4 regions of the Mesorhizobium sp. WSM4829 genome follow, and region 3 is predicted to be linked to each of the others. Evidence: riboswitches for the same ligand, from Rfam matches in the RefSeq annotation. Region 3 holds a riboswitch; each other region holds the start of a gene.
The links. Region 3 has a riboswitch for cobalamin ahead of AC0L17_RS30695 (ABC transporter ATP-binding protein). Riboswitches for the same ligand answer to the same signal wherever they lie in the genome.
Positions count from the first base shown of each region.

Region 1: another riboswitch for cobalamin. It lies ahead of AC0L17_RS02270 (aromatic ring-hydroxylating oxygenase subunit alpha); the one in region 3 lies ahead of AC0L17_RS30695 (ABC transporter ATP-binding protein).
Region 2: another riboswitch for cobalamin. It lies ahead of AC0L17_RS11710 (CbtB domain-containing protein); the one in region 3 lies ahead of AC0L17_RS30695 (ABC transporter ATP-binding protein).
Region 4: another riboswitch for cobalamin. It lies ahead of metE (5-methyltetrahydropteroyltriglutamate--homocysteine S-methyltransferase); the one in region 3 lies ahead of AC0L17_RS30695 (ABC transporter ATP-binding protein).

Region 1 is NZ_JBVVQJ010000001.1:492,549-500,343, forward strand. It holds gene AC0L17_RS02245 (diphosphate--fructose-6-phosphate 1-phosphotransferase) at 38-1,204, shown strand; gene AC0L17_RS02250 (MBL fold metallo-hydrolase) at 1,237-1,956, shown strand; gene AC0L17_RS02255 (molybdopterin-dependent oxidoreductase) at 2,041-2,652, shown strand; gene AC0L17_RS02260 (FAD-binding oxidoreductase) at 2,649-3,395, shown strand; partial or broken gene AC0L17_RS02265 (FAD-binding oxidoreductase) at 3,510-4,639, opposite strand; gene AC0L17_RS02270 (aromatic ring-hydroxylating oxygenase subunit alpha) at 4,663-5,910, opposite strand; cobalamin riboswitch at 6,024-6,226, opposite strand; gene AC0L17_RS02275 (DUF680 domain-containing protein) at 6,734-6,940, shown strand; gene AC0L17_RS02280 (DUF680 domain-containing protein) at 7,008-7,232, shown strand; gene AC0L17_RS02285 (DUF680 domain-containing protein) at 7,307-7,543, shown strand; gene AC0L17_RS02290 (ABC transporter ATP-binding protein) at 7,733-7,795, opposite strand, start outside.
Region 2 is NZ_JBVVQJ010000009.1:156,967-164,761, reverse strand. It holds gene mgtE (magnesium transporter) at 1-150, shown strand, start outside; gene AC0L17_RS11725 (MerR family transcriptional regulator) at 287-673, shown strand; gene AC0L17_RS11720 (methyltransferase family protein) at 760-1,266, opposite strand; gene AC0L17_RS11715 (heparan-alpha-glucosaminide N-acetyltransferase) at 1,263-2,255, opposite strand; cobalamin riboswitch at 2,559-2,768, shown strand; gene AC0L17_RS11710 (CbtB domain-containing protein) at 2,806-2,985, shown strand; gene AC0L17_RS11705 (CbtA family protein) at 3,001-3,765, shown strand; gene cobU (bifunctional adenosylcobinamide kinase/adenosylcobinamide-phosphate guanylyltransferase) at 3,788-4,285, shown strand; gene cobO (cob(I)yrinic acid a,c-diamide adenosyltransferase) at 4,287-4,901, shown strand; gene cbiB (adenosylcobinamide-phosphate synthase CbiB) at 5,074-6,042, opposite strand; gene cobD (threonine-phosphate decarboxylase CobD) at 6,041-7,096, shown strand; gene AC0L17_RS11680 (tyrosine phosphatase family protein) at 7,093-7,602, shown strand; gene AC0L17_RS11675 (GNAT family N-acetyltransferase) at 7,664-7,795, opposite strand, start outside.
Region 3 is NZ_JBVVQJ010000050.1:472-8,266, forward strand. It holds gene AC0L17_RS30685 (bifunctional helix-turn-helix transcriptional regulator/GNAT family N-acetyltransferase) at 1-894, shown strand, start outside; gene AC0L17_RS30690 (AraC family transcriptional regulator) at 1,072-1,905, opposite strand; cobalamin riboswitch at 2,171-2,375, shown strand; gene AC0L17_RS30695 (ABC transporter ATP-binding protein) at 2,463-3,275, shown strand; gene AC0L17_RS30700 (ABC transporter substrate-binding protein) at 3,272-4,219, shown strand; partial or broken gene AC0L17_RS30705 (FecCD family ABC transporter permease) at 4,249-5,264, shown strand; gene AC0L17_RS30710 (MarR family winged helix-turn-helix transcriptional regulator) at 5,345-5,842, shown strand; gene AC0L17_RS30715 (HlyD family secretion protein) at 5,839-7,017, shown strand; gene AC0L17_RS30720 (DHA2 family efflux MFS transporter permease subunit) at 7,031-7,795, shown strand, end outside.
Region 4 is NZ_JBVVQJ010000042.1:24,897-32,691, forward strand. It holds gene AC0L17_RS28830 (ArsR/SmtB family transcription factor) at 1-139, shown strand, start outside; gene AC0L17_RS28835 (serine hydroxymethyltransferase) at 170-1,507, shown strand; gene metK (methionine adenosyltransferase) at 1,562-2,737, shown strand; gene AC0L17_RS28845 (adenosine kinase) at 2,846-3,838, shown strand; cobalamin riboswitch at 4,225-4,425, shown strand; partial or broken gene metE (5-methyltetrahydropteroyltriglutamate--homocysteine S-methyltransferase) at 4,625-6,862, shown strand; gene AC0L17_RS28855 (hypothetical protein) at 7,043-7,336, shown strand; gene tdh (L-threonine 3-dehydrogenase) at 7,525-7,795, shown strand, end outside.

The DNA.
Region 1 (7,795 bases), on a different contig from region 3:
TGTGCCCTGCAAAGTCACTGCTCGGGAGACGTGAAGCATGTCCGGAACTTTTGTCATCGCACAAGGCGGCGGCCCGACCGCCGTCATCAACCAGACGGTGGTGGGCGCCACACTCGAGATCCGCAAGCGGCGTCCCGGCGCCAAGGTGTTGGGATCCATCCATGGCGTGCGCGGCATCCGCGACGGCAACTATGTCGATCTTTCGGCTATCCCTGAGGACCGGTTGCGGTTGATTGCTGCGACGCCGAGCGCCGCGCTTGGCTCGACCCGCGACAAGCCGGACGAGGCCTATTGCGAGATCATCCTCAACGGCCTGAAGAAGGCCGGCGCCGACGCCTTCATCTATATCGGCGGCAACGACACGTCGGGCACGCAGCAGATCCTGACCGACGCCGCCGGCGGCAAGATGGCTTTCGTCCATGCGCCGAAAACCATCGACAACGATCTCGAGGAGAACGACCACACGCCCGGCTTCATTTCGGCAGCCGAGTTCGTCGCCGGCGCCTTTCTCTCGGTCGACCTCGATTTCCGTGCTCTGCCCGGCATCTATGTCGGCATCGTCATGGGGCGGCACGCCGGTTTCCTCACCGCCGCCGCCGCCGCATGGCAGCTTGATCCCGACAGCGGCCCGCATCTCGTCTATGTGCCGGAGCGTCCGTTCTCGGCTGCGGCCTTCATCGACGATGTTCGCGCCACGCTTGATCGCCACAAGCGCTGCATCGTCGCAGTCTCCGAAGGCGTCAGCACAGCCGACGGCAAGGCGCTGGTCGAAAGTCTTGTCCCGCCGGACAAACTGGAGCGCGATGCGCATGGCAACGTCAAGCTGTCGGGCAGCGACCTGCCGGCCGCCCTCGAGCGTGCGCTGGCCGAAGGATTGCCGGGCAAGCGGGCCCGCGTCGATGCGCTCGGCTACATGCCGCGCGGCTATGTCGGCGCCATCAACCCCGTGGATGCACAGGAAGCCTTTGATGCCGGCGTCTTTGCGGTCGCCGTGGCCGAGCAGGGCGGCGGCTCGGTGGCGCTGCAATATGACGGCAAGAAAACCGTGCTGAACACGGTGCCGCTGAAAAACGTCGCCGGCAAGACCCGTCACATGCCCGACGATTTCATGCTGCCTGAGGTCAATCAACTCTCCGATGCAGGAATGGCCTATCTGAAGCGGCTGGTTCCCGAAAAATACAAGGTCGGAAAGCCGTTCGTCTGAGCCGGCTCGGTTCTGATGCCGGAATCTTCGTGATGCGTGACTGGTTCAGCAAGACCGTCATCGACGCCGATACGACGATGCTGACCGAGCCGTTCGTGCATGATTTCGTGCGCGCCAACATCTGGCATCTGCGTGGCCGCGACGTCGACCTGCTTGTCGACACCGGCATGGGGATTTGCCCGCTGGCGCCGGAGATCGACACGCCTGATGGCAAGCCGCTGCTCGTCGTCGCCACCCATATCCACCTCGACCATGTCGGCTCTCTGCACGAATTTCCGTTGCGAGCCGGGCCGAGGGTGAGTGCTGCGCAATTCGACAGCATGGATGACGCCGTCACCTACGCCCACATGTTTCATGATCTCGACGGCGCCGTCTCGAAGCTGCCGGCACCGGCCTGGAGAGTGGCCGAATACAGAATCCAGCCGGCGCCGCTGACGCGGACGCTTGACGAGGGCGATCTGGTCGACCTTGGCGACCGGCAATTCCGGGTGCTGCATCTGCCCGGCCATTCGCCGGATTCGATCGCGCTGTTCGATGAGGCCGACGGCCTGTTCTTCGCCGGCGACGCCATCTACGACGCCTTGCTGATCGACGACCTGCCGGATTCCGACCGATCAGCCTATCGCCGAACCATGCAGCGGCTGCTCGATCTGCCTGTCAGCATCGGCCATGGCGGCCATGGACCAAGCTTCGACGCCAAACGGATGCGCGAGATCGCCACCGGTTATCTCAGGCGAACAGACGGCGCATAAGCCAAGAATCTGGTTGCCCGCCAGAGTATCTTTGACAACATTGGTGAAGGCCGACAGGCGGCCTGATGCAAACGGATTGTCTCGATGGTCACCCGCGGCTTCTCTTCAGGACGAAAGCCCCCGACGGATGCGGATGCGCGTATCCCGCCGGGGCAGTATCTCGAGCAAGGGTTTCCGGTGCTGTCGGCCGGGCCGACGCCGCCTGTGCGCACCGAGGACTGGTCGTTCACGCTCAAGCACGGACCGCGGCCGATCAAGACGTGGAACTGGACAGAGTTCAACGCGCTGCCTTTGACCAAGATGACGCGCGACATCCATTGTGTCACCGCGTGGACCAAGTTCGACACGGCGTGGCAGGGTGTGCTGGTCGACGATATTCTGGCGGATGCCGGCATCGAGCCACCGACCGCCTTCACGCTGGCGCTGTCCTTCGACGGCTATACAACCAACGTGCCGACGCAGGATCTCACTGCCGGCAAGGCAATGGTGGCGCTGCTTTACGAAGGCAAGCCGATCACGCCGGACCATGGCGGCCCGGCGCGGCTGCTGGTTCCGCATCTCTATTTCTGGAAGTCGGCCAAATGGCTGAACGGCCTGCAGTTCACCGAGCGCGACGAGCCCGGCTTCTGGGAGCTGCGCGGCTATCACATCTATGGCGACCCGTGGCGCGAGCAGCGCTATACGGGCGATCCATGAGCAACGCGCCGGCGGCGCAGTCGCCCTGGCAGACGGTGACCATCGCCCGCATCGAAAAGCGCACGCCGCGCGTCACCAGCTTTTTCCTCCAGCCGTCGCGGCCCTTCGCCTATCGTGCCGGGCAGCATGTCGATGTCAGGCTGACGGCGCCGGACGGCTATCAGGCGCGCCGCTCCTACTCAATCGCCTCGGCGCCGGAAGCCGGCGAGCCGATCGAGCTGGCGATCGAAAGGCTCGATGATGGCGAGATCTCGCCCTTCTTCCACGATATCGCGGCGGTTGGCGACGAGGTCGAGTTGCGCGGACCGCTCGGTGGCCACTTCGTCTGGTCCGACAGCGACGGCGGCCCGCTTCTGCTGGTCGGCGGCGGGTCCGGCGTGGTACCGCTGATGGCGATGATCCGCCATCGCGCCGCGCGCAGATCGGCGGTGCCCGTGGCATTGGTATTTTCCGCACGGGTCTGGGACGAGGTGATCTTTCGCGACGAGCTGATCGACTTCCACGATCGCCGGGACGGCTTCGATCTGGTGTTGGCGCTGACCCGCGAGGCCGCCCGGCGCCCGTCAGACTATTCGCGGCGGGTCGATGCCGCGATGATGGAGCAATCGATGCTGCGGCTGCCCGCGCCGCCAAGGTTCGCCTTTGTCTGCGGCTCGAATGCGTTCGTGTCGGCCGCCGCCCAGGCGCTGATCGATGCCGGTGTGCCGGCAAGCCTCATCCGCACCGAACGCTACGGGGTTTAATGCATGTCACGCAAAAAATGTGCAGCGGTTTTGCGATGACGACATCCATAAAAACAATAACTTAAAGCGCGTCGCATGAATCCATTCAGCCGCGACGCGCTTTAAGCTCCCCGGTCAGGCGTCGACCTCGAGCGCCGTCAGCGGCTTCGAACAGCAGGCAAGAATGAAGCCGTCGTCGATCTCGTGATCGAGGATGCCGCCATTGTGGCTCATCTCGACCGTGCCCGAGACCTTTTTCACCTTGCAGGTTCCGCACAGGCCGAACTCGCAGGCTGCGGGGATGCGTACGCCCGAAGCGCGCGCCGTCTGCAGCACGGTCTGGCCGGCAACGCATTCGGCATCAATATCCGAAAGCGAAAAGCGGATCGGCGTTGCGGCCTCGGCAGGTACCTCGATGCCGCCCTCTGCTGGCCCACCTTTTGCCGGCCCACCCTCTGCCGGCGAACCGAACGGGGCCGGAATTTCCTCCACCGCCGGGGCCGCAAAGCTCTCCTGATGGTAGTTGGCCATGTCGAAGCCGGCCGCCTCTAGCATCTGCCGCACGGCGCGCATGAACGGGTCGGGGCCGCAGCAAAAAATTTCGCGCTCGCGAAAATCGGGCGCCAGCAGCGGCAGCCGTATCGCGTCGATCCGGCCCATATGGCCGAACCAGCCTCACGACTGGACCGCTCCTCGATCATGAAGCCGAGCGTCAGGCCCGGCATGCGGCTGCCGAGCAGCTCGAGCTCTTTGCGGAAGATGATCTCCTCGGGCTTTCGCGCGCAGTTGACGAAGCCGACATCTGTCCATGGCGCGCAGTCGTTCAGCCAGCGCAGCATCGACATCATCGGCGTCACGCCTGAGCCGGCCGAAATGAACAGATACTTGGCCGCTGGATGGCTGTGCAGCGAAAAGTCGCCCGCCGGCCCATAGGCCTTCACGTGAACGCCGGGTGTCAGATTGTCGAACATCCAGCGGGTGCCGAGGCTGCCGGCCTGCGCTTTCACCGTCACCGCGATCGAGAACGGCCTCGACGGCGAGGACGACAGCGTATAGGTCCGCATCATCGGGCCCTCGGTGGTCGGCAGTTCCAGCGTCACGAACTGCCCCGGTCTGTAGCGGAACCAGGTCTGGTTGTCAGAGCGGAAGGTGAAGGTCTTCACGTCAGGCGCCTCGTCGCTGACGCCGATGACTTCCAGCACCTGGAGCCTGTCGTTCCAGGGCGCCATCTCGTCGAGATGGCGGTAGAGGCCAAGGTCAGTCATCGCATTCATCCCCTTGAGCTCGTTCAGGCGACGCTGCGCAGCGCCGGCCGCCCGGCCTCGGCAAGGCGCGGCCCGATGAAGGAGGCGTACCATTCGACGAACTGGATGACGCCGCCCTCATGCAGTTCCGAATAGGGGCCGGGCTCATAGGCCGGCGACAGGATGCCGAAGGCGTTTTCCTCGACAATGCGACGGTCCTGGTCGTTGGTCTCGGTCCAGACATGGGTGAGTTCGGCGAGGTCGTAATCGACGCCTTCGACCGCGTCCTTGTGGACAAGCCATTTGGTGGTGACGGCCGTTTCCGTGGCACTGATCGGCAGCACGCGGAAGGTGACGGCATGATCGCCGAGGATATGGTTCCAACTCGTCGGATAGTGATAGAGCAGCAGCGAGCCGATACGGTCGGTCGAAACGCTGTCGGAAAGGTTCTTCTTCACCGCGCGTCTTCCCGTCATCGTGTAGCTGACGGCGTCGCGCAGCAACGGCGCGCGGGTGGCGCGATACTGCCCGGCCGGATCGATGCGGAACTTGCTCGGCAAGCCCGCCGCCTCGCATTTCGCCCAGTGCGCGAGCATCTCTGGATCGCTGTCGGCGCCCTGCACGCCGGTCACGGTCGGCGCTTCCGGGAATGTCTTGCAGAGTTCCGGATGGTTGCCGGCGCAATGGTAGCACTCGCGGTTGTTCTCCCAGACGAGCTTCCAGTTGCCCTTCTCGACGATGGTCGATTCGAAGGCGATTTTTGCCTCGCGCAGCCGGTGCGGCAGGAGGTAAGGCTCGATCATGGCGCGCATCGGCGCGAAGTCGGCCGGCTCGTTGGCCAGGCAGATAAAGATGTAGCCGCCAACGCTTTCGCAAGCCACCGGCTTCAGGCTGAACTGGCTCTTGTCGAAGCCGTCTGCCATCTGACGAGCAAACAACAGCCGGCCATCCAGCTCGTAGGTCCACTGGTGATAGGGGCAGACCAGCTTCGCCGCAGTGCCCTTGTCGGCATTGCAGACACGGCTGCCGCGATGCCGGCAGGAATTGTGGAAGGCATTGATCTTGCCTTGCTGGTCGCGGACCAGCACGACCGGATAGTCGCCGATCTGGGCGGTGATATAGCTGCCAGCTTTCGGCAACTCGCAATCGTGGCCGATGAACAGCCAGTCGCGATACCAGATCAGCTCCATGTCAAGCTTGAAGAAATCTGGATCGGTGTAGAAGGGCTGCTCGAGCGAATAGCCTTGCCTGCGGCCGTGCAAGAGCCTCAGCATGTCGTTGCGCGCGTCCATGTCCTGTCCTCGTGTAAGGACTGAACTGGTGGTGATGGAGGGAGGACCGTTTGCACGCCGGCGACAGGGCCGGACGTGCATCATCCACCTCTTGACCGCCCACCGCGATCAGTCGAGTCTGAAAATCTCGGGCTGGTTTCCGGGCTCTGGAGTGTCCTTGCGGACTCGTCGCGACACCTTCCCAGGCTTGTGGCCCAGTGGTCTCCCGTTGCGACTTGAACTCCACCACCGTTGCGGGGGCAGCGCCGGGTTCTGACCGGCTTCCCAATTCTCCGCTTCGTCGTCACCAAGCGGCACCTGAGATGGCGTGATCTAATCATGCCGGCCGGCTGACTGCCGGCATGAAAGCGACATCGTATCCATGCGGCGCGACACCGCCGGCGAAACCTGCAGGTTTATATCTGCAGGGCTGAAACCGCACTTTGTCGGCGGCCATTGTCGGCTGCCGTGACATCGAATCCGACCCGCGGCGGAAACCAGGAAGGTTAACAGTTTACAAAAGTGACTATTAGCCGCTTCTAAAATCGAACCGAACGGTTCGTTTCTGTTGACAATGCGTGCAGCACGCTGTGAACGCAAATTCGCCAATCCGTCAAATCATGAATGGCTAATTTTGAATAAGCTATTGAAAACAAACCATAAAACCATGGTAGTAGATGTCTCTGGTACAATTTCAAGGTGTAGATTCTTGGTCCACACGGAACAACTTCGTGATTGGAATCCGCCGAATGGCCTTCCCACATCGGGGCTGTCCGAACGACGCGCGCATCCTCCCAAGACACGCCGCTAGACGGACTGAAGACCAAGATACTGGAGTACTAAAATGAAAAAGATCGCTCTTGCTGCCGTCGCCGTTCTGGCCATCACCGGCAGCGCCTTTGCCGGCAGCGACCATTATGGGTCCGACGCCGCCAACCAGCCGACTGCTTCGGTCGACAGCTCGTATACGGCCTCTGTCCAGACGCCGGCTCACGCTGAAAAGCAGCCCGTTGGCCAGGGCGCCGACCGCAACCTTTTCGGCAACAATTAACAGCTGGTCCCAAACAGCAAAGTGGCGGTCCGCCGCTCGGGATCTGAGGAACTCAGGAGTATTTGAAATGAAGAAGCTCATTCTTGCCACCGCCGCCATTGTGGCCATCTCCGGCAGCGCTTTTGCCGGCAGCGACAACTTTGGATCGAACGGCGCCAACCAGCCGGCCGCTGCGGTCGACAGCAACTCGTACACGGCTTCGATTGGGAATTCGGCTTCGGCGCAGAATCCGGTTCCGGCTGACGAGAAACCCGTCAACGGCAGCGACCGCAACCTGTTCGGCAACAACTAACAGTTCGTTCCAACAGCGGCGGCGGCATTTGCCCGCCGGGCTGGCGGAACCAAGAAAATCCAGGAGTTTTGAAAATGAAGAAGATCGTTCTTACCGCCGCCGCGCTTTTGATTGCTGCGGGCGGCGCTTTTGCCGGTAGCGACAACCTTGGCAGAACCGACATCAACAAGCAGGCGACCATCAGCGTCGACAACACGCAGACTTCTTCGGTACGCAATACCGGCTCGCCGGTCTACAAGCTGCTCAACTCGTCGGGCGACGTACAGAAGTCCGCCCCGCAGGGCAGCGACCGGAACCTGTTCGGCCGCTAGCGCATCGGCCCGAAAATCGGTTCGATTTTCGGAAAGCACGATGCGCAAGGTTAAAGTGTTAGAGCGTACTTTTGTGCGTCCACTTGGGCGCACGTCGCTCTAGCAGCGACCGGAACGCACAAGACCGGCGGGCTTTGCCCGCCGCTCTCGTTTTTGGGTCACCAACTTCCAGCAGTTCGGCTGCCGCTCTCAGGCTGCCTTTGCTTCCGCCTTGTGGAGCGTGAATGAATGTCCGTCGGCGTCGAAAATATG
Region 2 (7,795 bases), on a different contig from region 3:
GCCGCACTTGCCGGCATCCTGATCCCGCTGCTGCTCGACCGGTTCAAGATCGACCCGGCCGTGGCTTCGGCGGTTTTCGTCACGACGGTCACCGACGTCGTCGGCTTCTTTGCCTTTCTCGGCCTCGCCACATGGTGGTTCGGCGTGTGAGCGACGCCCGCTCAATTGACTTTTACGTAAATGCCATGCGAGATTTTGGAACAGCCTTTGGCCGATTCTGACACGCGTGCGGATAGCGAGGCCGCATGGTTGGAACTCGCAGCACGGCCGGGCATTTGGAGTGATGATGCGGGAATATTATTCGATAACCGAACTGACCCGCGAATTCGACGTTTCGACGCGGACGCTGCGCTTCTACGAGGACGAGGGGCTGGTGCAGCCGGTGCGGCGCGGCCGCACGCGGCTGTTTCGCCCGTCGGACCGGCATCTCATCCGCCAGATCATGCGCGGCAAGAGGCTCGGCTTTTCGATCAACGAGATCCGCGAAATCATCCAGATGTACAAGGAGCCGCCCGGCGAGGTCGGTCAGCTCAACCTGATGATCAAGCGCATCGAGGAAAAGCGCGAGGATCTGCGGCAGAAGCGCCGCGACCTCGAAGAGACCCTGGCCGAGCTCGACCAGGCCGAGGAGTCCTGCGTCGAGCGGCTGGTGGAGCTTGGCGTCAACACCTGAACTTAGACGCTGGAGGGACAGCGCCCCCCTCTGTCCTGCCGGACATCTCCCCCACAAGGGGGGAGATTGGCAGCTTCGGCGCTGCCTCAAATCCAGCGCCGCACAATTTTCGCGTAATCCCGGTATTTCTTGCCGAATTTCGTTGCCAGAACTTTTTCCTCGCCCTCGATCGCCATTTTCTGCGTTGCATAGGCGGCGATGATCGCCAGCGGTAGGAACCATACGTTCCCCGAGATAAGGGCGACGCCGATCATCAGCAGCGTGTTGGCCAGATAGATCGGATTGCGGCTGACGGCGAAGGGGCCCGATGTAACCAGATGGTCCGGCACGGCGTTCGGGTGGAGCGTCGTCTTTGCCCGGATCATGATGCGGATCGCCGTGAACCAGAGTGCGACGACGCCGAACAATGCCACCCAGCCGGCCGCGAACAGGATGTCGCCCAAAAGGCCGCCGATCCATGGCAGCGGATAAAGCAAGCCAAGCGCGATGCTGACGGCGATGGCCGCGACATAGATCAGCGGCGGCCACGGTATAAACCCCGGTTTTTGCTGTCCCGGTTTCTGTTGGCCCGGTTTCTGCTGATGGTCGGTCATTGTGCTCCTCCCTCCATCAAAGTGCCGTCGGCCTTGGCAGTGCAGGCGCCGGCGAGCTCGTCGAGATGCGCCTTCCATTCCGCAGCCTGGTCGTTGCGGTAGAGCCGATCAAGCGTGGCCTCGCCCTCGAGCGTATCGAGCATGCAGACACAATAGCTGCTGCAGAACTCCGTGTCGCGCGATTGCTCGCACGATGCCTGGCACTCTTTCAGGAAGGTGACCTGCCTGGTTTCGACCGCTGCCGGCATGACTTGCGAAATCAGCCAGACCGAGCCGATCAGCACCGGCTGGTGGATCAGATAGAAGGCGAGGCTGTGCCGGCCGATAAAGACCAGCGGATTAGTCCAGCGGCCGGGCGTCAGGCCCGCCAGCCGCGTCAGCATGCCGGAGGCGAAGGCAAGCTTTGCCGCTGCGATGCCGGCAAGCACAGCGCCGAACCATGGAAACAGCGGGACATAATCGTTGGAGCGCGGGTTGGTTGCCGACAGGCCGACCCACCACAGGGCCGGATGATCGAAGATCTCGGACCTGAGGTAGAGCGGCGCGGTGATGACGAAAGCAGCGACAACCAGCGTCAGCAGCGCCGGCAGCCGCAGAAACGCCAGGCCGAGCAGGCTGGCGAGCGCGATCTCGTGCAGGATGCCGAAGAAGATGAAACTGTCGGGTGTGGCAAGCCTGGTGGCGGCCGATATGCCGAGCGCCGCCCCGCCGACCATGGCGAAGCGTTTCCAGAAGCCGTTCCAGCGGATTTGCTTGCCATGGGCAAGGAACAGGCTGACGCCGACCAGGAACAGGAAGGTCGAAGCGATGCAGCGCGCGTAGAATTTCCACCAGCCAAAGGCAGTCAGGCCGGGATCGGTGTAGCCGAAGAATTCGAGATCCCAGGTGAAATGGTAGCTCGCCATGGCAAGCAAAGCGATGCCGCGGGCGACGTCGATAGCGATGATGCGCCTGGATCGGTCCTGAACGGCCGGCGTAGGAATGGTCATGGTCTCGCAATCTGATTCAGTGCTGCAAGACGACTATCATGGTTGCCCCGGACAAAAGAAGACAAGGCGCCGCCCTTCTTCCTTCTCCCCTTGTGGATTGGCGAGCAGCGCCAAGACGGAAGAGGGGTGTTGGACGGAGCGCGGCTTTTGCCAAGCTGGAACACCCCTCATCCGACCTCGCTTCGCGAGGCCACCTTCTCCCACAAGGGGAGAAGGAAGAGCCCACGAGAAACGATTACCTTGACGGCGCATTCGCGCTGCTAGCTGGCGGAATTTGGTTTGCCGGGCGCGGCGATTCTGCCTATAGTCGCACCCGTCGTCGGTTCCGTTTTGGAACCAAGAGGGAATGCGGTAGGGGCAAAATTCGCCCGATGCCGTGGCTGCCCCCGCAACTGTGTGCGGTAGTCCTCTCCATATGCCACTGAAGATTTTCTTCGGGAAGAGCTTCTTCGGGAAGGTGGGGAAGGGCGCTGATCCGCGAGCCAGGAGACCTGCCGGCGACAGGAGAACTGACTTCTATGCCCTCGGGTGGAGGGCGAAAGGACAAGACATGAATACCGCTTCCGTCTCGCTCGGCGCTTCCGTCTCCTCGCAGTCGCGCTTCGTGCAGTTGGCGCTTGCTGCATTTCTCGGCGTTTTCGTCATGGGTTTTGTCGGCTTCTCGCATATCGATGCGGTCCACAATGCCGCCCACGACTATCGCCATTCGATGGGCTTTCCCTGCCACTGACGAGGGGCTGACACCATGACACTGTTTCGCAACGTCGTGTTCATCGCGGCGATCGCAGGGCTAGTGGCCGGCGTCGTTCTCGCCTGCATGCAGGCCTACGCCACGGTGCCACTCATCCTCAAGGCGGAAGTCTACGAACAGGCCGGCGGTGGTCACACGCATGACCATGGTTTGTCGCCGGCCGCAGCAGGCAGCAATGCCATGAGCAGCGTCGTGCCGGCTGAAGCTGTCATCGCGGAAGAGGAAGGCTGGGCGCCGGCCGATGGCTTCGAGCGCTTCGCCTTCAACGTCGTTGCCAACGTCGTCACCGGCATCGGCTTTGCGCTGATCCTGGTCGCCGCTTCGGAATTCGCCGGCGGCATCGGCAATTGGCGACTGGGCCTGTTCTGGGGCGTTGCCGGCTTTGCCGTGTTCACGCTGGCCCCGAACCTTGGCCTGCCGCCCGAACTGCCAGCGATGCCGGCGGCCGATCTCGCCCAGCGCCAGATCTGGTGGACGGCGACCGTGGTGGCGACGGCTGCCGGTCTCGGGCTGCTCGCCTTTCGCAAATCGCTGCCGCTGGCGGTGATTGCCGTGGCGTTGATCGTCGCGCCGCATATTGTCGGCGCGCCGCAGCCCGACAGTTTCGAATCGCCGATCCCGGAAGGCCTGCACCACCAGTTCGTGGTGGCGGTGACGCTGACCAATCTGGTGTTCTGGCTGGTGCTCGGCGCCGTCGTCGGCTTGTTGCGCGGCCGCTTGACCGGCACCGCAACCAGCCTGCGCGACAGCCTTGCCTGATCGCGCTGCTCCAGGCAGCAAGCTGACCCTGGTCGTCGGCGGTGCACGCTCGGGCAAGAGCGCGCATGCCGAAAGCCTGGTGACGGACTGTCCGGCGCCGTGGGCCTATATCGCCACGGCGCAAGCATATGACGACGAGATGCGCGAACGCATCGCGCTGCACCGGGCACGGCGCGGCGAGGGCTGGACGACCATCGACGCGCCGCTCGATCTCGTCGGCGCGATCGAGGCGCTGCCTGACGGCCGGCCAGTCCTGATCGACTGCCTGACGCTGTGGCTGTCCAACCACATGCTGGCCGAACGCGACCTTGAGGCCGAATGCCGAGGGCTGGCGGATGTGCTGTCGCGGCCGCGCGGGCCGTGGTTCGTGGTTTCCAACGAGGTCGGGCAAGGCATCGTGCCCGACAATGCGCTTGCCCGCCGGTTTCGCGATGCCGCCGGCCGGCTCAACCAGCAGGTCGCCGCCGTCGCCGGCACGGTGCTGCTGATGGTGGCGGGGCTGCCGCTCAAGGTGAAATGATATGACCGCTATCGACGACAGGGACGAGCAACGCCACCGCGCCAAGATGGCCAAGCGCAAGGCGGTGCAGGATGCCGAGGTCGCGGCCAAGACGGTCGAGAAGGGACTGCTGATCGTCAACACCGGGCCCGGCAAGGGCAAGACCACTTCCGCCTTCGGGCTGGCGCTGAGGATGCTCGGCTACGGCAGGCGCGTCGGCGTCGTCCAGTTCATCAAGGGCAAATGGCATACTGGCGAGAAGGACGCCTTTGCCGCTTTCGGCGACCGGGTCGTCTGGCACACGATGGGCGAGGGGTTTACCTGGGAAACGCAGGATCTGAAGCGCGACATCGCCGCCGCCGAGGCTGCCTGGGCCAAGGTGCTCGAGCTGATGGCCGATCCATCGATCAGCCTGCTGGTACTCGACGAGTTGAACATCGCGCTGCGCTACGACTATCTCGATCTCGACACGGTGGTGGCGGCGCTGAAGGGCCGCCGCGAAAACCTGCATATTGTCGTCACCGGCCGCAACGCCAAGCCGGCGCTGGTCGATGCGGCCGATCTGGTCACCGAGATGGGCGTCACCAAGCATCACTTTTCCGCCGGCGTGAAGGCGCAGCAAGGCATAGAGTTTTGAGGTTTCGTTCGCCTCTTCTCCCTTCTCCCCTTGTGGGAGAGGTGGATTGGCGCGTAGCGCCAAGACGGTTGAGGGGTGCTGGACGGAGCGCCGTCGGTACCAAGCTGGAACACCCCTCATCCGGCCGCTTCGCGGCCACCTTCTCCCACAAGGGGAGAAGGGGAGGCCGCAGTCACGCAACGATGACGATCACCGACAGCAAGCCGAACAGTCCCATCAGCAGAAAGTCGGCAACCCGATAGAGTCTTAGCGCTCGTCTTATGTCCACGCTCTCGACATCGCGGCGGCCGCCTTCGCCCATGAACGCGTCGTCGACCATGACGCCGTTGTAGGAGCGCGGCCCGGCCAGCGCCAGGCCGAGCGCGCCGGCCATCGCTGCTTCAGGCCAGCCGGCATTGGGCGAGCGGTGCTTTTTCGCGTCGCGCCGCACGGTGCGCCAGGCGTTGCCGGCATCGGCGTCTTTGACGAGGAAGGCGGCCAACACGATGAGCAGCGCGGTCAGCCGCGACGCCGGCAGGTTGATCAGATCGTCGAAGCGCGCCGCCGCCCTGCCGAAGGCCTCGTGGCGCGGCGTGCGGTGGCCGATCATCGAATCGGCGGTATTGGCGGCCTTGTAGGCGACGCCGCCGGCCAGCCCGCCGATGCCGATCCAGAAGACCGGCGCGACGACGCCGTCGGAAAAATTCTCGGCCAGGCTTTCGATCGCCGCGCGGCAGACACCGGCTCTGTCGAGCTTTTCCGGATCGCGGCCGACGATCTGCGAGACGGCAACACGACCGATGTCGAGTCCGCCATTGTCGAGTCCGTCGGCCACCGCCTCGACATGCTCGGCCAGGCTCTTCTGCGACAGCAGCGATGTCGCCAGGAGCGCGGTGAGGATCAATCCGGCTGGAATGCCCGCAAGCATGGTTTCCACCGCGAAAGCGATGGTGGCCGGCACCAGCACGATGATCAGCAGCGCATGAACACCGCGCCGGCGACGCAGGGCGTCGGAATCAGTATCGCGGTTGAGCCTGCGGTCGAGAAAGGATATCAGCCTGCCGAACCAGGTGACGGGATGGCCGATGGCGCCAAGCAGCCAGCTGGGATAGCCGACAGCGAATTCAACAAGCAGTGACAGGAAAGCGATCAGGATCGACATGAAGTCTCTTGATGGAGCGGCGGCAGTGGTGGATCACGGCGGAAGCCTTGGCCGGGCGAGGGCGCTTTTTCCGCATGCGCCGCAGCCCTTCGTCGACCTCTCGACCGGTATCAATCCGCACTCCTATCCGTTTTTCGAGCTGCCCGCCACCGCCCTGTCGAGATTGCCGGAAGCTGCGCGGGTCCGTGATCTGGCCGATGTCGCAGCGAGCGCCTATGGCGCACCATCGGCGGCCAATGTGGTGGCAGCGCCGGGCACGCAGATCCTGTTGCCGCGCATCGCTTCGCTGGTCAGCCCCGGCAAGGCGCTGGTGCTCGGGCCGACCTATGCCGAGCATCAGCGGGCAGCGGCAATCGCCGGCCATGCGGTGACGGAGATCGACGATTTCGAGGCCCTGGCAGGAGCCGATCTTGCCATCGTCGTCAACCCCAACAATCCGGACGGTCGAATCGTCGAACGCAAGAATCTGCTTGCGCTTGCCGAAAGTTTGCGCGCCAGAGGCGGGCTGCTGGTCGTCGACGAGGCGTTCATGGATGTCGGACCACTTGGCGAGAGCTTGGCCGGCGATGTCGAGCAAGGCGGCATCGTCGTGCTGCGCTCCTTCGGCAAGTTTTTTGGCCTTGCCGGCCTGCGGCTCGGCTTTGCGCTGGCCGACGCGCTGACGGTCGAACGGCTGGAGGCGCAGTTCGGGCCGTGGGCGGTTGCCGGTCCGGCGCTCGAATATGGCATCCGCGCGCTTGCCGACAGCGGCTGGCAGGCCGAGATGCGGGACCGTCTGGCCAGGGATGCAGCACGGCTCGATACGCTGTTCGGCCGCTTCGGTATCCCGGTCGCCGGCGGCACCACGCTGTTCCGCTATGTCAGGCTGAGCGACGCCGCCGGTTTGTTTTCGGTGCTTGGCGAGCGCGGCATCCTGCTTCGGCATTTTTCCGGCCGGCCGGAGGTGCTGCGCGCCGGGCTGCCGGGCGAGGGCGAGGAATGGCAGCGGCTCGAATCGGCTCTTGCCGCCTGGGCGCAACAGCGCCACGATAACACCAGCGAGGTCCAGCAATGATCCATGTCTGTTCGCTTTCAAAAGTCGAGGAAACCGTCGCGAAGACCGGGGCCGAGCGGTTGCTTTCGCTGCTGGCTGCCGGCACCGAGGTGACGCGGCCGGCCTCGATCGCCCGGGAAAACCATCTGCATCTGGTCATGCACGATATCGCGGCGGCGCAGGAGGGCATGACCATGCCGAGCGAGGCGCATGTTCGCAACCTGCTCGATTTCGCGCGCCGATGGGATCGCGCAAGGCCGCTGGTCGTGCATTGCTATGCCGGTATCAGCCGGTCGACGGCCTCGGCCTACATCATCGCGGCGGCACTGGCGCCGCAGCGCTGCGAGGTCGAGTTGGCTGAGACGCTGCGTGCACTGTCGCCGACGGCCACACCCAACCCGCGGCTGATCGCGGTCGCCGACGCGCTGCTCAATCGCAACGGCCGCATGACCGGTGCGATCCAGGCGATCGGGCGCGGCGCCGAGGCCTTCGAAGGCACGCCTTTTGCGTTGAAGATCGACGGCTGATTCTGGCCAGAGGCCTGATCCGTCCCGATCGGGCTAAGGCCGCGCTTGTTTTCACGGCAGGCTATTTGGTGACCCTTTCCATGTATCGCGTAACCCCCTCCAAGCCCTTCGGTGCTGGTTCGAATGGTTCGCACTCTTGAAAGCCGAACTTGCGGTAAAGAGCGATAGCGCTCGTCATGAATGAAACTGTCAC
Region 3 (7,795 bases):
GTGCGGGGCTTCAACCGCTTTTACACCCGCCAGATCGGGTTGCTCGACGAAGGGCTGCTGAAAAGCGCCTTCTCGCTGACCGAGGCCCGGGTGCTCTATGAACTGGCGCATCGCGATGGCCCGACCGCCACCGATCTTGCGCGCGATCTCGGTCTCGACCCCGGCTATCTCAGCCGGTTGCTGAAAAAATTCGAGGAGCGCGGCCTGGTCGAGCGCGTGGCGACGCAAGCCGATGCTCGGCGCTCGTCGATTGCACTGACGCCGGCGGGAAGAGCGGCGTTCGCGCCGCTGAACCAGGGTTCGCACGATCAGGTCGCGGCCCTGCTCGACCGGCTTTCCGCACCGGAGCAGGACAGGCTGGTCAAGGCGATGCAGACGGTGCAGCGCCTGCTGGGCGAGAGTGCAGAGCCCAGGGTCCCTTACATGCTGCGGTCCTTGCAGGTCGGCGACATCGGCTGGATCATCCATCGCCAGGGCCTGCTCTATGCGCAGGAATATGGCTGGGACGAAACTTATGAGGCGCTGGTCGCCGAAATCCTCGGCGCCTTCGTCAAATCCTACGATCCGAAATGGGAACGCAGCTGGATCGCCGAGCGGGAAGGGGAAGTCGTCGGCTCGGTCTTTCTCGTGCGCCAGTCGGACGCGGTGGCGAAGCTGCGCCTGCTCTATGTCGAACCCTCGGCGCGCGGTCTCGGCATCGGCAGGCGGCTGGTCGAGGAATGCATCGGCTTTGTCCGTGCCAAGGGCTACAAGAAATTGACGCTGTGGACCAACGACGTGCTCACCTCAGCGCGCCGCATCTACGAGGCGGCCGGGTTCAAGCTGGCCAATCAGGAACGCCACCACGCCTTCGGCAAGAATCTGGTCGGCCAGAACTGGAACCTGGAGTTGTAGCATTTTTCCCTTCTCCCCTTGTGGGAGAAGGTGGATCGGCGCGCAGCGCCGAGACGGATGAGGGGTGTTGGCCGGAGTGCCGGCGGTGCCAAGCTGGAGCACCCCTCATCCGACCGAGCTTCGCTCGGCCACCTTCTCCCACAAGGGGAGAAGGCAAGATAAGGCGGAGGCCCTTCCTCACCCTTTGACCGGTATCCAGATTTCCAGCCCGCCATTGCCGCTGCGCGGATCGAATTCGGGGCCGTAGCGCTCGAACTCGGGCGCGTCGGCAATCTTGTGCCCGGAGGCAGGCAGCCATTTGTTCCAGATCGTGTTGACCGTGCGGCGGATGGTCGAGATGTGGTCACGATGGGCGAACACGGCGTATTTCTGCGCCGGCACGCGTACGCGCGAAAACTCCTTCGGCAGGTCCGAAAAATCGGACACCTCGACGCCGGCGATATACTCGAAATTGCCTGCATCGTCGCCGTTGACGCAGACGCCATAGGCGATGTCGCCGACCTCGCCTGGAATGTTGCCGATATAGGGGCCGAACCTTTGCCACTGCATCGGGATGCCGGCGCTGGTTTCGCAGCTGTAGCGCTCGCCGAGACCGGCGATGAGGAATGGCCGGCTGGTTTCGAAACGCGGCGGCTCGAGATTGGTGAGGAAGGACTGGTCCATCAGGATCGGCTCCACGAGATCGAGGTTTTTGAGCGAGCCTTGCGCGCGCACCAGTTCCGGCGTGGTGCCGAACTGGTCGCGGAAGGCACGGGTGAAAGCCTCATGCGAGGCATAGCCGGCGTCGAGCGCGACCGAGAGGATGTCCGGTGCGCCGGCGGCGAGCCTGCGCGCCGCCTCGGTCAGCCGGCGAGAACGCAGGTAGCCCATCACCGAACGGCCGGTCGCCGCGCCGAAAGCCCGCGTCACGTGAAAGCGCGACACGCCGCTGCTGTTGGCGACATCGTCGAGGGAGATGGCCTCCGGCAGATGGCTTTCGACGAACCACAGCGCTTTCTCGGTCGGGTTCATATGGCTCCTTGCTGTGGGACTGCGCATTGGCCAGGTCATGGTATCGCTTCCTGGTGGAGGCAGTTTGATCGAAATTGCGCACCGCGCAATGCGACGCTGGTCGGCAAGTCGAAGGCGTTGGGCGAAGGGCTTGACGGGAGCAGGCGTTGTCTTTTAAGTAGTAACGTTATTACATTACGGGATTCGGTATGCTCGTTCTGACAAGACCATTGCTCGCGGGGCACTCCGAACCCCGGAAACTTATTGCGCTGGGATTGGCGGAAAACTAGGGTGGCTGACTGATGGTCCTCAAGCCGAAAGGCGAGGGGTGAAAAGGGAACACGGTGAGATCTTCGGATCGAGGCCGTGGCTGCCCCCGCAACTGTAAGCGGCGAGCAAAATCCGAAAATGCCACTGGCCGGCAAGGCTGGGAAGGCAGGATGGCGCAAGGACCCGCGAGCCAGGAGACCTGCCATCGCACGAGTTGACCGGACGGGGTGTGCCGGGAGGAGACGTGGACATCGGTCTTGTTGGCCGGTCCAGCTTCCTTCCGTCGCCATTGAGAAAGTGACGGTAAGTTGGACGCCTGCCAGCCTCTTCTTGAAGCGCGTGAACTGAGCGCCACGGCGAATGGCCAGCGCCTGGTCAGTGCGGTCAGCCTTTCGGTCGCGGCGGGAGACCGCCTCGCTATCATCGGCCCCAACGGCGCCGGCAAGACGACGCTGCTGCGCATGCTTTGCGGCACGCTGCGGCCGAGCGCGGGAGATGTGAGATTTTCCGGACGCCGGCTGGAGACGTTTCCGGCCGCCGAGCGGGCGCTGCACATGGCGGTCGTCGGCCAGACCGATCAGCCCGATCCGCGGCTTGCCGTGATCGACTACGTCGGACTTGGGCGGGTCCCGCATGCCGGCTGGCGACGCAGGAGCGAGCAACGCGACGTCGTCGTCGAAGCGCTTCGCAGAACCGGCCTGCTGCCGCTGCTCGGCCGCACGATCGGCTCGCTGTCGGGTGGTGAGCGGCAACGCGCCCAGCTGGCGCGCGCCGTCGCCCAGGAGCCGAAAATCCTGTTCCTCGATGAACCGACCAATCATCTCGATCCGCGCGCCCGCAGCGAACTTCTCGAACTCGTGTCGCAGCTTGGCATGACCGTCGTGGCGGTGCTGCATGATCTGTCGCTGGTCACGCCATTTGCCACCAGGGTCGCGGTGATGAACGAGGCCCGCCTGCAGGCACTCGCCGGTCCGCGCGAGGCGCTGACCAAGCAGTTGATCCGCGAGATTTTCGGCGTCGACGTGCTTCGGCTGCGCCATCCGACCGAAGACCGCGAACTCACGGTGTTCGAAGTCCCGAACCGTGCCTCTTCTGATCTAACCAAGGAGCAACACCCGTGAAACGCCTCGCATTGCCTTTTGCCTCTCTCCTGCTTGCCCAGACCGCCTTCGCTTTCCCGGTAACAGTCGACAGCTGCGGCACGCCGCTGACGTTCGACGCCGCGCCGAAGCGCGCCGTCATCCAGGATATGAACATGGCCGAGATGGCCTTCGCGCTGGGGCTGCAACCGTCGATCGTCGGCCTGACCGGCATCACCGGATGGTACAACGTCGGTCCGGAATTCAAGGCCGGGCAGGGCGCGATTCCGGAACTTGCGCCGAAATACCCGACGCTCGAAAACCTGGTTGCAGTCGAGCCCGATTTCTTCTTCGCCGGCTGGTATTACGGCATGAAGCCGGGCGGCGAGGTAACGCCAGATACGCTGGCGCCGCACGGCATCAAGACGCTGGTGCTGACGGAAAGCTGCATCCATCTCGACAACAACCGCCCCGCCGCCTCGATGGACCTGCTCTACGGCGACATCGAAAAGCTGGGCAGGATTTTCGGCAAGGAAGCCGAGGCGAAAAAACTCGTTTCAGGCTGGAAAGCGCAACTCGCCGATATCACGGCAAAGGTCGGCGACCGCGAGGGGACGCGGGTGTTTCTCTACGACTCCGGCGAAGACAAACCCTTCACATCAGGCAAGTTCGCGATCCCCAGCGCCATGATCGCCGCTGCCGGCGGCGACAACATCATGGCCGACATGCAGACGAGTTGGGGCAACACGGACTGGGAAACGGTCGCTTCCCGCAATCCGCAGTTCCTGATCCTGCTCGACTATCAGGACGGCGGCGGTTACAGGAAACTGCTCGACTTCCTCAAAGTCCATCCGGCAATGAAGGAGACCGATGCGGTCAGGAACGAGCGCTTCGTCGCGCTGCGCTATGCCGAATTGACCCCCGGACCTGCCAACATCGAGGCGATCGGCAAGATCGCCGGCGCGATGCACCCGGAAGCCTTCTGAGCTTGCGCCACAGGGCGTTCGAATTGGCCATGGCAGCAGGAGTGGCAGCAATCGCCGCTCTTGCTCTGCTGTCGATCGCCTATGGATCGACGGTCATAGCGTTGAGCGACGTGATTGCTGCGCTCGGACATGCGGCCGGGTTGGACGGAGATCTCGTGCCCGGTCCGGTGGGCAATATCCCGGTCGGCAATATCCCGGTCGCCAAGATAATTGTCGATCTCAGGCTGCCGCGCACGATCATGGCGATCTGTGTCGGCGCCGGGCTGGGCGTCATCGGCGCGCTGCTGCAGACGGTAACCCGAAACGATCTCGCCGATCCGTTCCTGTTCGGGCTGTCCTCCGGTGCCGGGGCAGGCGCTGTTTCCGTCATCACCATTTTTGGCGACCGTTTCGGCATCTGGACGTTGCCGGTTGCTGCCTTCACCGGCGGCATATTGGCCGCCGGCATCGTGCTTTTGCTGGTTTCGCGGGTGAGGGGGCAAGGCCCCGAACGGCTGATACTGGCCGGGCTTGCCGTCTCGTCATGTTCATCGCCCTGACCAACTATCTCGTCTTCGCCGGAGACCAGCGCGCCGCTCACTCGGTATTGTTCTGGACCATGGGCGGGCTCGGCCTGGCGCGATGGGACAATGTCGGGCTGGCTGCTCTTGGCGCGGGCACCATTCTTGCTTATGGCCTGTGGAACCATCGCAAGCTCGACGCCTTCCTGGCCGGCGAGAATGCTGCCGAAAGCCTGGGCGTGCCGGTTGTGCGGATGCGCAGGACGGCGTTTCTCGTCGCTGCCTTCTCGACGGCGATCCTGGTCTCGGTCGCAGGTGTCATCGGTTTCGTCGGGCTGATGATCCCGCATCTGTCCCGGCCCCTGGCCGGCCCGTTGCATCTGCGCCTGATTGCAAGCTGTGCCCTCTTCGGAGCGATGCTGCTGCTGACAAGCGATCTTCTGGCGCGCACGCTGCTGCCGCCGCAGGAACTGCCGATCGGCATCATCACCAGTTCGGTCGGCGCTTTCTTCGTGGTCACCATGCTCATTCGCAATCGTTCATGATGGGCTGCCATGCACACTTGCCGGCTTCTGGCACAATGCCGCGTCTTGAATAGTGAGCACGCTTATAATATATGCCGCTCATGGTTTCCGACGGCATCGACAGATTGGGTTTTTTGATCCACGACGTGCAGCGCCTGATGCGCAAGCGCTTCGAGGCGCGCGCCAGCGGGCTCGGCCTTTCCTCGGCGCAATGGCGGCTGATGGTCCGCGTCGCCAAGGAAGAAGGCATCACCCAGGCCCGGCTCGCCGAGCTTCTCGAGATCGAGCCGATCAGCGTGTCGCGCCTGGTCGACCGCATGGAGGAGGGCGGCTGGATCGAGCGCCGCGCCGATGCCGCCGACCGCCGCGTCCGCATGATCTTCCCGACCGCCAAGGCGAGCCAGGCCTACGCTGAGATCAAGAGCCTTGCTGGCGAAGTCTATGAAGAATCGCTGGCCGGCGTGTCGCCGCAAGATCGTCGCGTCCTGATCAAGGCACTGGAGACGATGACCAGGAACCTGGCGGACGGCGAGCCGGCGCCGGGCGAAAATGTCGAGAGTGGCGAAAAAGTCGAGAGTGCAGAAGGCGCAGCAGCATGAACGCGGTAGCCAAGGTAGATGAGAATGCGACCAAGCTGGAGTTGGAAGCTCCCGCGCAGCCGGCGGCAACTCCGGTTACGGCCGCTCCGCAGCTAGCGCCGGCGCCGGTGGCGCCGAAGAAGAAGCGCCGTGCCGGCCGCATGCTTTTGATGTCGGCGCTCCCGGTGGCGCTGATCGCCGGCGGCAGCTACGTCTGGGTGACCGGCGGCCGTTACCAGGAGACCGAGAACGCCAATCTGCAGCAGGCCAAGGTCACGATCGCCGCCGATACGGCCGGCCGCATCGTCCAAGTCGACATTTTCGACAACCAGTCCGTCAAGCAGGGCGACGTGCTGTTCGCCATCGATGCCGAGCCTTACCGGATCGCATTGGCCCAAGCTGACGCGGCGGTGGCCGGCGCGCGCCTCAATGTCGAGCAGCTGCGTGCGGCCTATAGCCAGGCGGAAGCGCAGGAGAAGTCGGACGCCAGCCAGGTCGACTATGCGCAGTCGCAATACGACCGGGCCGCCGACCTGGCCCGCAAGGGCATCAACGCCGAGTCGTCGCTGGACGAGGCCAGGAACGATCTCGACAAGGCCAAGCAGCAATTGGCCGTGGCCGAACAGGGCATCCTCAGCGCCAAGGCGGGCCTTGGCGGCAATCCCGATATCGAGACCGACAGGCATCCGACCGTGATGGCGGCGCTCGCCACGCGCGACAAGGCTGCCTACGATTTGGCGCAGACCACGGTGAGGGCGCCGGCCGACGGCATCATCAGCCAGGCTGCCTCGTTCAAGGTCGGCCAGTATGTCGGCTCGGGTACGCCGCTGTTTTCGCTGGTCGAGACCGGCGATACCTGGATCGATGCCAATTTCAAGGAAACCCAGCTCACCAATATGAAGCCCGGCCAGACGGCTGAAATCGTGGTCGACACCTACCCGGGCCGGACGTTCGAAGCCACCGTCAAGGCGATCGGCGCTGGCACCGGAGCCGAGTTCTCGCTGTTGCCCGCCCAGAACGCCACCGGCAACTGGGTCAAGGTCACCCAGCGCATTCCGGTGCGCCTGCAGCTGGCCGATGCCGACGCCAGGATGGCGCTGCGCACCGGCATGAGCGCGACCGTCACGGTGGACACCGGCGTTTCCCGCGGGCTTCCGAGCATCTTCGGCCACGCCGCGGCGGGTGAAGCGCAATAGACGCCTCAACGTCATGAGCACGCCAGAAGCCTTTCGCGAAGTGCCGCATCGCGGCCTGATCACCATTGCGATCATGCTGGCGACAGTCATGCAGGTGCTCGACACCACCATCGCCAATGTCGCTCTGCCGTCGATGGTCGGCGACCTTGGCGCGTCGGCCGACACCATCAACTGGGTGCTGACCTCCTACATCGTTGCCGCCGCCATCGTGACGCCGGTGACCGGCTGGCTGGCCGACCGCTTCGGGCGCAAGGAGCTGTTCCTGACGGCGGTGGTCGGCTTCGTCGTCTTCTCCATGCTATGCGGCGTGGCATGGAGCCTGGAGACCATGGTGCTGTTCCGCCTGATGCAGGGCGTGTTCGGCGCGGCGATCGTGCCGCTGTCGCAGACCTTCCTGCTCGACATCAACCCGAAGGAACGCCACGGCCAGGCGATGGCGATCTGGGGCGCCGGCATCATGGTCGGGCCGATCATCGGCCCGACGCTGGGTGGCTGGCTGACCGAGAGCTTCAACTGGCGCTGGGTGTTCTTCATCAACCTGCCGATTGGCATCATCGCCTTTCTCGGCATGGCCGCCTACCTGCCGAACATCGCCAGACGCGTGCGCGGCTTCGATTTCTTCGGCTTTGCCATGCTCTCGCTCGGCGTCGGCGCGCTGCAGCTCATGCTCGACCGTGGCGGCGATGCCGACTGGTTCTCCTCGGCCGAGATCTGGATCGAGCTTGGCCTCGCCATTTCAGGTTTCTGGATGTTCACCATTCATCTGCTGAGCGCCGAA
Region 4 (7,795 bases), on a different contig from region 3:
AGCAGGAGGCTCGGACGGCGGCTTGGTTCAATTGTTGGTTGATCTCCTGCCCCACGGCGATGGCCATCACAGACAAGACCTACTGCGCCTGGAGACGATACAGGGCGCGCGGTCCAAGGTGACCGCCTGCTTGTCCTGAAACTTAGTCCGAATGGAGCGCGAAGCTGATATGAACAATTCGATTGGTGGCGCCATCGCGGAGCCTGACACTTACGGGTGGCCTCACCTGGCTGCCGTAGATTCTCGCGTTCACGAGCTGCTTTTAAGACAGGAGCGCCAGGAGCGGACGACCCTCAAACTTATCGCCTCCGAGAACTTCGCGTCCTCGGCGGTGTTGGAAGCGACCGGGTCTATTTTCACCAACAAGTATGCCGAGGGATACCCCGGCGCGCGCTACTACGCCGGAAACGAGATCGTCGATGAGCTTGAGAACCTCGCCATCGAGCGATTGAAGGCGCTATTCAGCTGTGAACACGCCAACGTGCAGCCTTATTCCGGCTCGCCGGCCAATCAGGCTGTCTGTCGAGCGCTGTTGTGTCTGGGAGACAAGATGATGGGCTTGACCCTCCCCGGCGGCGGGCATCTGACTCACGGTTGGGCCGTCAACTTCTCCGGCACTGACTATCAGCGAGTTCCGTACGGGCTGCACGAAAAGACGCAGCAGATTGACCATGACCGCTTGCGCGAGACGGCCAAGCGGGAACGACCGAAGCTCATTTGGGTCGGCGGAACTGCTTATCCGCGTATCTTTGATTATGAGACAATGGCCGATATTGCTTCGGAGGTGAACTCCTATCTGGTGGCCGATATCGCCCACATCAGCGGCCTCGTTGTCGCAGGAGTGCATCCGAATCCTGTTGGCCATTGCGATGTGGTCACCAGCACCTCTCACAAATCGATCCGCGGCCCCCGTGGTGGCTTCATCTTGTCGAGGAATGAAGACCGCTATCAGGCGCTCTATCATTCCAAGAGCAAACATAATCTGGCTAAACGGATAGACCGTGCCGTGTTCCCTCTCCTCCAGGGCGGACCGCATATGAATACGATTGCCGCGCTAGCTGTCGCTCTGCACGAAGCAGGGAATCCGTCCTTCCGCGTGTACGGTCAGCAAATCGTCAACAACGCCAAGGCTCTGGCCCAGGCGCTTCTGGAGCGAGGCTATGAACTCGTCACCGGGGGCACTGACAATCACATGCTGATCCTTGATCTTCGGGACCGGCCGCTGTCCGGGAAAGCCTATGCCGAGCGCTTGTCGCAAGCAGGCATCATTACGAATTTCAACATGGTGCCGGGCGACCGGCGCCATCCCGCGCTCACCAGCGGCATTCGGTTAGGCACGCCAGCAGTGACGTCCGTGGGCATGCGCGAGGCGGAAATGCTGCAGATTGCCGCTTTTATCGACCTGGTTTGCCGCCAGCCCGATGATTCGGACGTGCATGCCCGCGTCCGCAGAGACGTTGCCGACTTCTGCGCCGCGTTCGACGTGCCTGGCATCTCCGACAGGTAAGACAGCCAGATCAAGTGTCACACCTAATTCCAACGTTTGAAGCGAGGACATTCCATGACCAGACAATTCGTGTTTTCTTCCGAATCCGTCGGCGCCGGACATCCCGACAAGATGGCCGACAATATCTCAGATGGCGTGCTCGATGCGATCCTTCGTAAGGATCCCAAGGCTCGTGTCGCTTGTGAAGCGTTGGTGAAGTCAGGGATGGTCGTTCTGGCTGGCGAGATCACCAGTCACGCGCATATCGACTACAGCCAAGTTGCCCGCGATATCATTTTGGACATTGGATATGACGACGATGCGATCGGCTTTGACGGCCGGCGTTGCGCCCTGATCTTGGCCTTGACCGAGCAGTCGCCTGACATCAGCCAGGGCGTCGACGAGAGACGAGGGCAGGATCTCGAGCAGGGAGCGGGGGATCAGGGCCTCATGTTCGGGTACGCGTGCAACGAGACCGAAACATTGATGCCGTTGCCAATCCAACTCGCTCACGAATTGACAAAAAAACAGGCGGAGGTGCGCCAAACCGGACGCCTTGGCTGGCTTCGCCCGGACGTTAAATCTCAAGTGTCCGTCCGTTATGAGGGTTTGCGCCCGGTAGCGCTTGATACCATAGTCCTGTCAACGCAGCACGACGAAGAGGTCTCACAAGCCACGGTCCGCGAAGGCGTCATTGAGGAGATCATAAGGCCGGTCTTGCCCCACGACTTGGATACGACCGGGATAAGGTTCCTGGTCAATCCAACAGGCCGGTTCGTGGTCGGTGGGCCGCGCGGCGATTGCGGGCTTACCGGCCGCAAGATCATCGTCGATTCCTACGGCGGTATGGGGCGTCACGGCGGCGGTGCCTTTTCGGGCAAGGACCCGTCCAAGGTTGATCGGTCGGCCGCCTATGCGGCGCGGTACGTTGCAAAAAACGTCGTTGCCAGCGGACTGGCGCAGGTGTGCGAGGTTCAGCTTGCTTACGCGATTGGTGTTGCCGCGCCGGTCTCTATCCTCGTCAATACATTCGGAACCGCAAAGATTGATGAAAAAAGGATCGAGCGCGCCGTCCTTGAGCTTTTCGATCTCCGGCCGAAAGGCATCATCAAGGCGCTTGATCTCTTACGGCCGATTTACCGCAAGACCGCGACATACGGACACTTCGGCCGCGAAGAGCCGGAGTTCACCTGGGAAAAGACGGACAGAGCCGACGACCTGTTGCGTGAGGCAGGACCGGCAGCTGCGTGATGCGCCGGTATTGGATGCGTCGGCATGGGGCGACCATTTCACATTCGCCAAAAACAGGCCGGCCCCGGCGTGGCGAGAAGCCGGCTTGGGTTTTTGGCGGAGATTTTGATGCCGGATTATGACGTGCTTTGCATCGGCAATGCCATCGTCGACATCATCGCGCAGTGCGACGAGGCATTTTTGGAGACGAACGGCATCATCAAGGGCGCGATGAACCTGATCGACACGAGGCGCGCCGAGCTGCTCTACAGCCGCATGGGCCGGGCCATCGAAGCCTCCGGCGGCAGCGCCGGCAACACGGCGGCGGGTGTCGCCAGCTTCGGCGGTCGCGCCGCCTTCTTCGGCAAGGTCTCGAACGACCCGCTCGGCGAAATCTACGCCCATGACATCCATGCGCAGGGCGTTGCTTTCGACACCAAGCCGCTCAAGGGCGAGCCGCCGACGGCGCGCTCGATGATCTTCGTCACGCCCGATGGCGAGCGCTCGATGAACACCCATCTCGGCGCCTGCATCGAGCTCGGGCCGGAGGACGTCGAAGCAGACAAGGCTTCGGGTGCGGCGGTCACCTATTTCGAAGGCTATCTGTGGGACCCGCCGCGCGCCAAGGAAGCGATCCGGCAGACGGCGAAGCTGGCGCACGCGGCAGGCCGCGAAGTCTCCATGACATTGTCGGATTCGTTCTGCGTCGACCGCTACCGCGACGAATTCCTCGACCTGATGCGTTCGGGCATGGTCGACATCGTCTTTGCCAACAGCCACGAGATCAAGTCGCTCTACCAGACATCGTCATTCGACGAGGCGCTGGCCCAGATCCGCAAGGATTGCAGGGTCGCCGCCGTGACCCGCTCTGAAAAAGGTTCGGTGATCGTGCGCGGCGGCGAAACGGTGGTGATCAAGGCGACCGCAATCAAGGAACTGGTCGACACGACAGGCGCCGGCGATCTCTATGCCGCCGGCTTCCTGCATGGCTACACGCAAGGCCGCGACCTGCAGACCTGCGGCGACCTTGGCTCACTGGCGGCCGGATTGGTGATCCAGCAGATCGGCCCCAGGCCGCGGCAGAATTTGCGCCGCGAGGCCACGCAGGCGGGGCTGTTGTAGGGCAGCATTTCCGCGAGGTGCTGCCCACCTTGCCGTAGTGCAGGCTGTCCAGACAGGCGCGGGTAAATGGAAATGTCGCGTGCCTGCGTGAAGGATGGCGGTTTTTCTCCGAATTTCTGATCGTTGAGGCTCAGGGACGTTGTCGCACTTCGGGCCAGTACTGCCGGCCGATCATGATGGCCAACACCCTTTTTGACGAAAGTTGTTTTGAGCCGGGATCGTAGACTGGCAGATTGCCCGAGCGGCCAGGCACAGCCTGCGCAGACCGGCGAGTGGCGCAAATGGCTCAGCTCTACCGCGACCTGCTACTTTGGAAACACGCCGCAGGTGAACGGTTCACATAAACACATAAACATTTCTTTATACGGCAACAAAGCGGGCTGCTGCGATTGTTCGCGTGTCGTGGTTCTCCGCTAGGCGTTGCCGTAGCGGAGCTAAGAGGGAAGCCGGTGCAATGCCGGCGCTGCCCCCGCAATTGTAAGCGGCGAGCCAAACCCATCAATGTCACTGGGGCGAACTGCCCCGGGAAGACGGGGCAGAGGCTGTGACCCGCGAGCCAGGAGACCTGCCACGGTAAACAACGTCCACGGGCGGGGTGTCTGGTGGCCGCGGCAGCTCGGCGTTTATGCCGGCCTGCTAGCGCCTTCCTTGTCCCCGCCGCAACCATCGGGGTATGGAATGAATGTCTCCCAGCAAGTTCCCATAGCAACGCTTGGCATGTCGTCCCGCGCGCTATCGCGAAGTAGATGTCAAGCGGGACCTCGCCGCCCGTCCAGCCGTAACGAGCTGGCACGGCGATACTGCGGTTGTGGACACGCCAGTCACGGGCATGCAGTTCAGGGGCAGCGCGTAACCGCGATGGAAATGACCAAATGGTTCGACACTAACTACCACTACATCGACCGCGGCGTGTCGAAAATCCCGTCGAACGATTTCTCACTGTATGACCATGTGCTCGACACCGCAGCAAAAGCTACTGGTCCGGAAAATCGTGCTGCTCGCTCCAGCTGGCGTCTGCTGCCAACCTAGTGTCGACGGCCAAGCCTTTCGAGCGCGAATTTCAGTTCTCGCCGGCGACCGATACGCGTGTATGGATGCCGAGCTCTTTTGCCTCCAGAAAGTGATCGACTGGTTTCGCCGACGAGAGGGCGAATGTCTGATCGTCGCCCAGCTCCGGCACGCCCGGTCATCCTTGGACCGGTGACCTTCCTCAAGCTGGCGAAGTCTCCCGACCAGGGCTTCAATCCCATAGCGCTCCTACCGCGCCTGCTGCCCGTCTACGAGCAACTCCTGCAGAGGCTGGATCTCTCGGGGGCCGACTGGGTGCAGATTGATGAGCCGGCCCTTGTGCTCGATCTTAACCCGAACGAACGAGCTGCCTTCGAATTCACCTATGGGCAGCTGTCGAAAGCCGCGCCCAAGTTGAAAATTATGCTGGCGACCTATTTCGGGCCGCTGGGAGACAATCTGGAGACCGCGCTTTCGCTGCGCCTGGCGGGCCTGCATCTCGACCTCGTGCGCGCTCCCGAGCAGTTGGAGACGGTTGGTCGGCTCGCACCGAAGGATCTGGTGCTCTCACTTGGCTTGATCGACGGCCGCAACGTCTGGCGCGCGAACCTGGCTGCCATTCTCGACCGCATCAAGCCGGTAGTTGCCGGCTGGCCGCTGGATCGCGTCGAGATTGCGCCGTCCTGCTCGATGCTTCATGTGCCGATGGACCTGCGGATGGAGACCGCGCTCGATGTGGATGTCAGTTCGTGGCTGGCATTCGCCGCCCAGAAGAGTGAAGAGCTGCTTGTGCTGGCCCAAGCCTTATCCGAAGGCAGGGAGGCCGTAGCAGGCGCACTGAAAGCTTCTGCCGAGGCGGCCGCGGCGCGCGCAATGTCTGGAAAGGTCCATGATCCGCTCGTCCATGGGCGGGTTATCAGCATTGACGGCGCCATGAAGCAACGAAAGAGCGCATTTGCCAAGCGCTCCAGAGTCCAGGCTGACACGCTCGGCCTGCCGCCGTTCCCGACGACGACGATCGGGTCCTTCCCGCAGACGCCCGAGGTGCGCAGGGCGCGCTCCGCTCATGCGAAGGGCCGGCTGAGCTATGTCGATTACCAGGCCTTCCTGGAGAAGGAGACCGAGGCGGCGGTCCGCTGGCAGGAGGAGATCGGGCTGGACGTGCTGGTACATGGCGAGTTCGAACGAAACGACAGGGTCCAGCATTTCGGCGAGCAGCTGTCCGGCCTCGCCTTCACCCAGCATGGCTGGGTGCAAAGTTACGGCTCCCGGCTGGTGCGCCCTCCCATCATCTTCGGCGACGTATCGCGGCCCAATCCGATGACGGTTCTCTGGTGGCAATTTGCCCAGTCGCTAACGAAAAAGCCGGTGAAGGGCATGCTCACAGGCCCAGTGACGATTCTTAACTGGTCTTTTGTTCGCGACGACGTACCCCGCGCCAAGGCCTGCCGCCAGATCGCACTCGCCATCCGCGATGAAGTGGCCGACCTTGAAAGAGCTGGCGCAAGGGTGATCCAGATCGATGAGGCCGCGTTTCGCGAAGGCTTGCCCCTGCGGAAGTCCGATTGGAAACATTATCTCGGCTGGGCAGTCGAATGCTTCCGTCTCGCTTCAACGGGTGTAGAGGACGCGACCCAAATTCACACCCACATGTGCTATTCGGAGTTCAATGAGATCATCGACTCGATTGCTGAACTGGACGCGGACGTCATTTCGATCGAGACGTCGCGCTCCAAAATGGAACTGCTGGACGCCTTCACAAAGTCCAAATATCCCAACGAAATCGGTCCTGGCGTCTACGACATTCACTCACCACGTGTCCCGGAGATTGGCGAGATTTTGCATCTCGCCCAACTTGCCCGCGAGCGACTGTCGGACGGCCAATTGTGGGTGAATCCGGACTGTGGCCTCAAAACAAGGAAATGGGAGGAGGTCCGCCCTGCCCTCATCAACATGGTCGCTGCAGCATGCGCGCTGCGGGAGAAAGTGCAGGCGCAGGTCGCTAGGCCACTGTGACCGGCAAACATGTGACCAGCGGGCTTCGCAGACAATTTCAAAGCAGAAAGGACGACATCGAAAAGCCGCGCACAGGTCGGTCGACGCGCGCGAGTCCCCACCCTTGTCGTCCAGCCGAAGGTCCGCTCGACGGCCCAGCGGCGGGCAGGATCCGGGAAGCGCTTCTGGTCCGAAGGACGGATGATCTCGATCACGAAATGGGGGAAGGCGGCTTTGTCCATGAGCTTCAGCCTCTCACACAGCCAGGGGTCAACAGACACTTCACTGAGGGGCGAACGCTTGCGGATGCCGCCTGTGCACCGGCACCATCGAGATATCGGCGGCGAGATCGACCATCGAGAGCATCGGTATCGAGGGAATGCGTCGCATGTGGCGGACATCGACATACCGCCCAGCCGCAAGCTGCGACCATTACTCATCGCTTTAATTGAAACTTGGCTGCATCTGGCATGGCGTTTGCTCCGCTTCTGCTGAGGTTCGCTGGAACGGAGCTTTTCATGCGCACGGCTCGCGGTGGAATGTTGCTTCGACGCAAAGGCAGCCGCTCACATTACTATCGGTCCAAGAATCAAAGCTGCGCTCTCCGAGCGTACCTTTTTCGCCGTGCAGGCTACCCGAGCAGTGGCGAGGAGCGGAATCAACCAAGGTGTAAGGAGCTACTGATGTCGAACATGATGAAGGCGCTGGTCAAGGCCAAGGCCGAGCCGGGCATCTGGATGGAAGAAGTGCCAGTGCCGGAAATCGGCCCCAACGACGTTCTGATCAAAGTGAAGAAGACCGCGATCTGCGGTACCGACGTTCACATCTACAATTGGGACCAGTGGGCGCAGAAGACCGTGCCGGTGCCGATGGTGACCGGCCACGAGTTCGTCGGCACGGTCGCCGATTTCGGTGCGGCGGTGACCGAATACAAGATCGGCCAGCGTGTTTCGG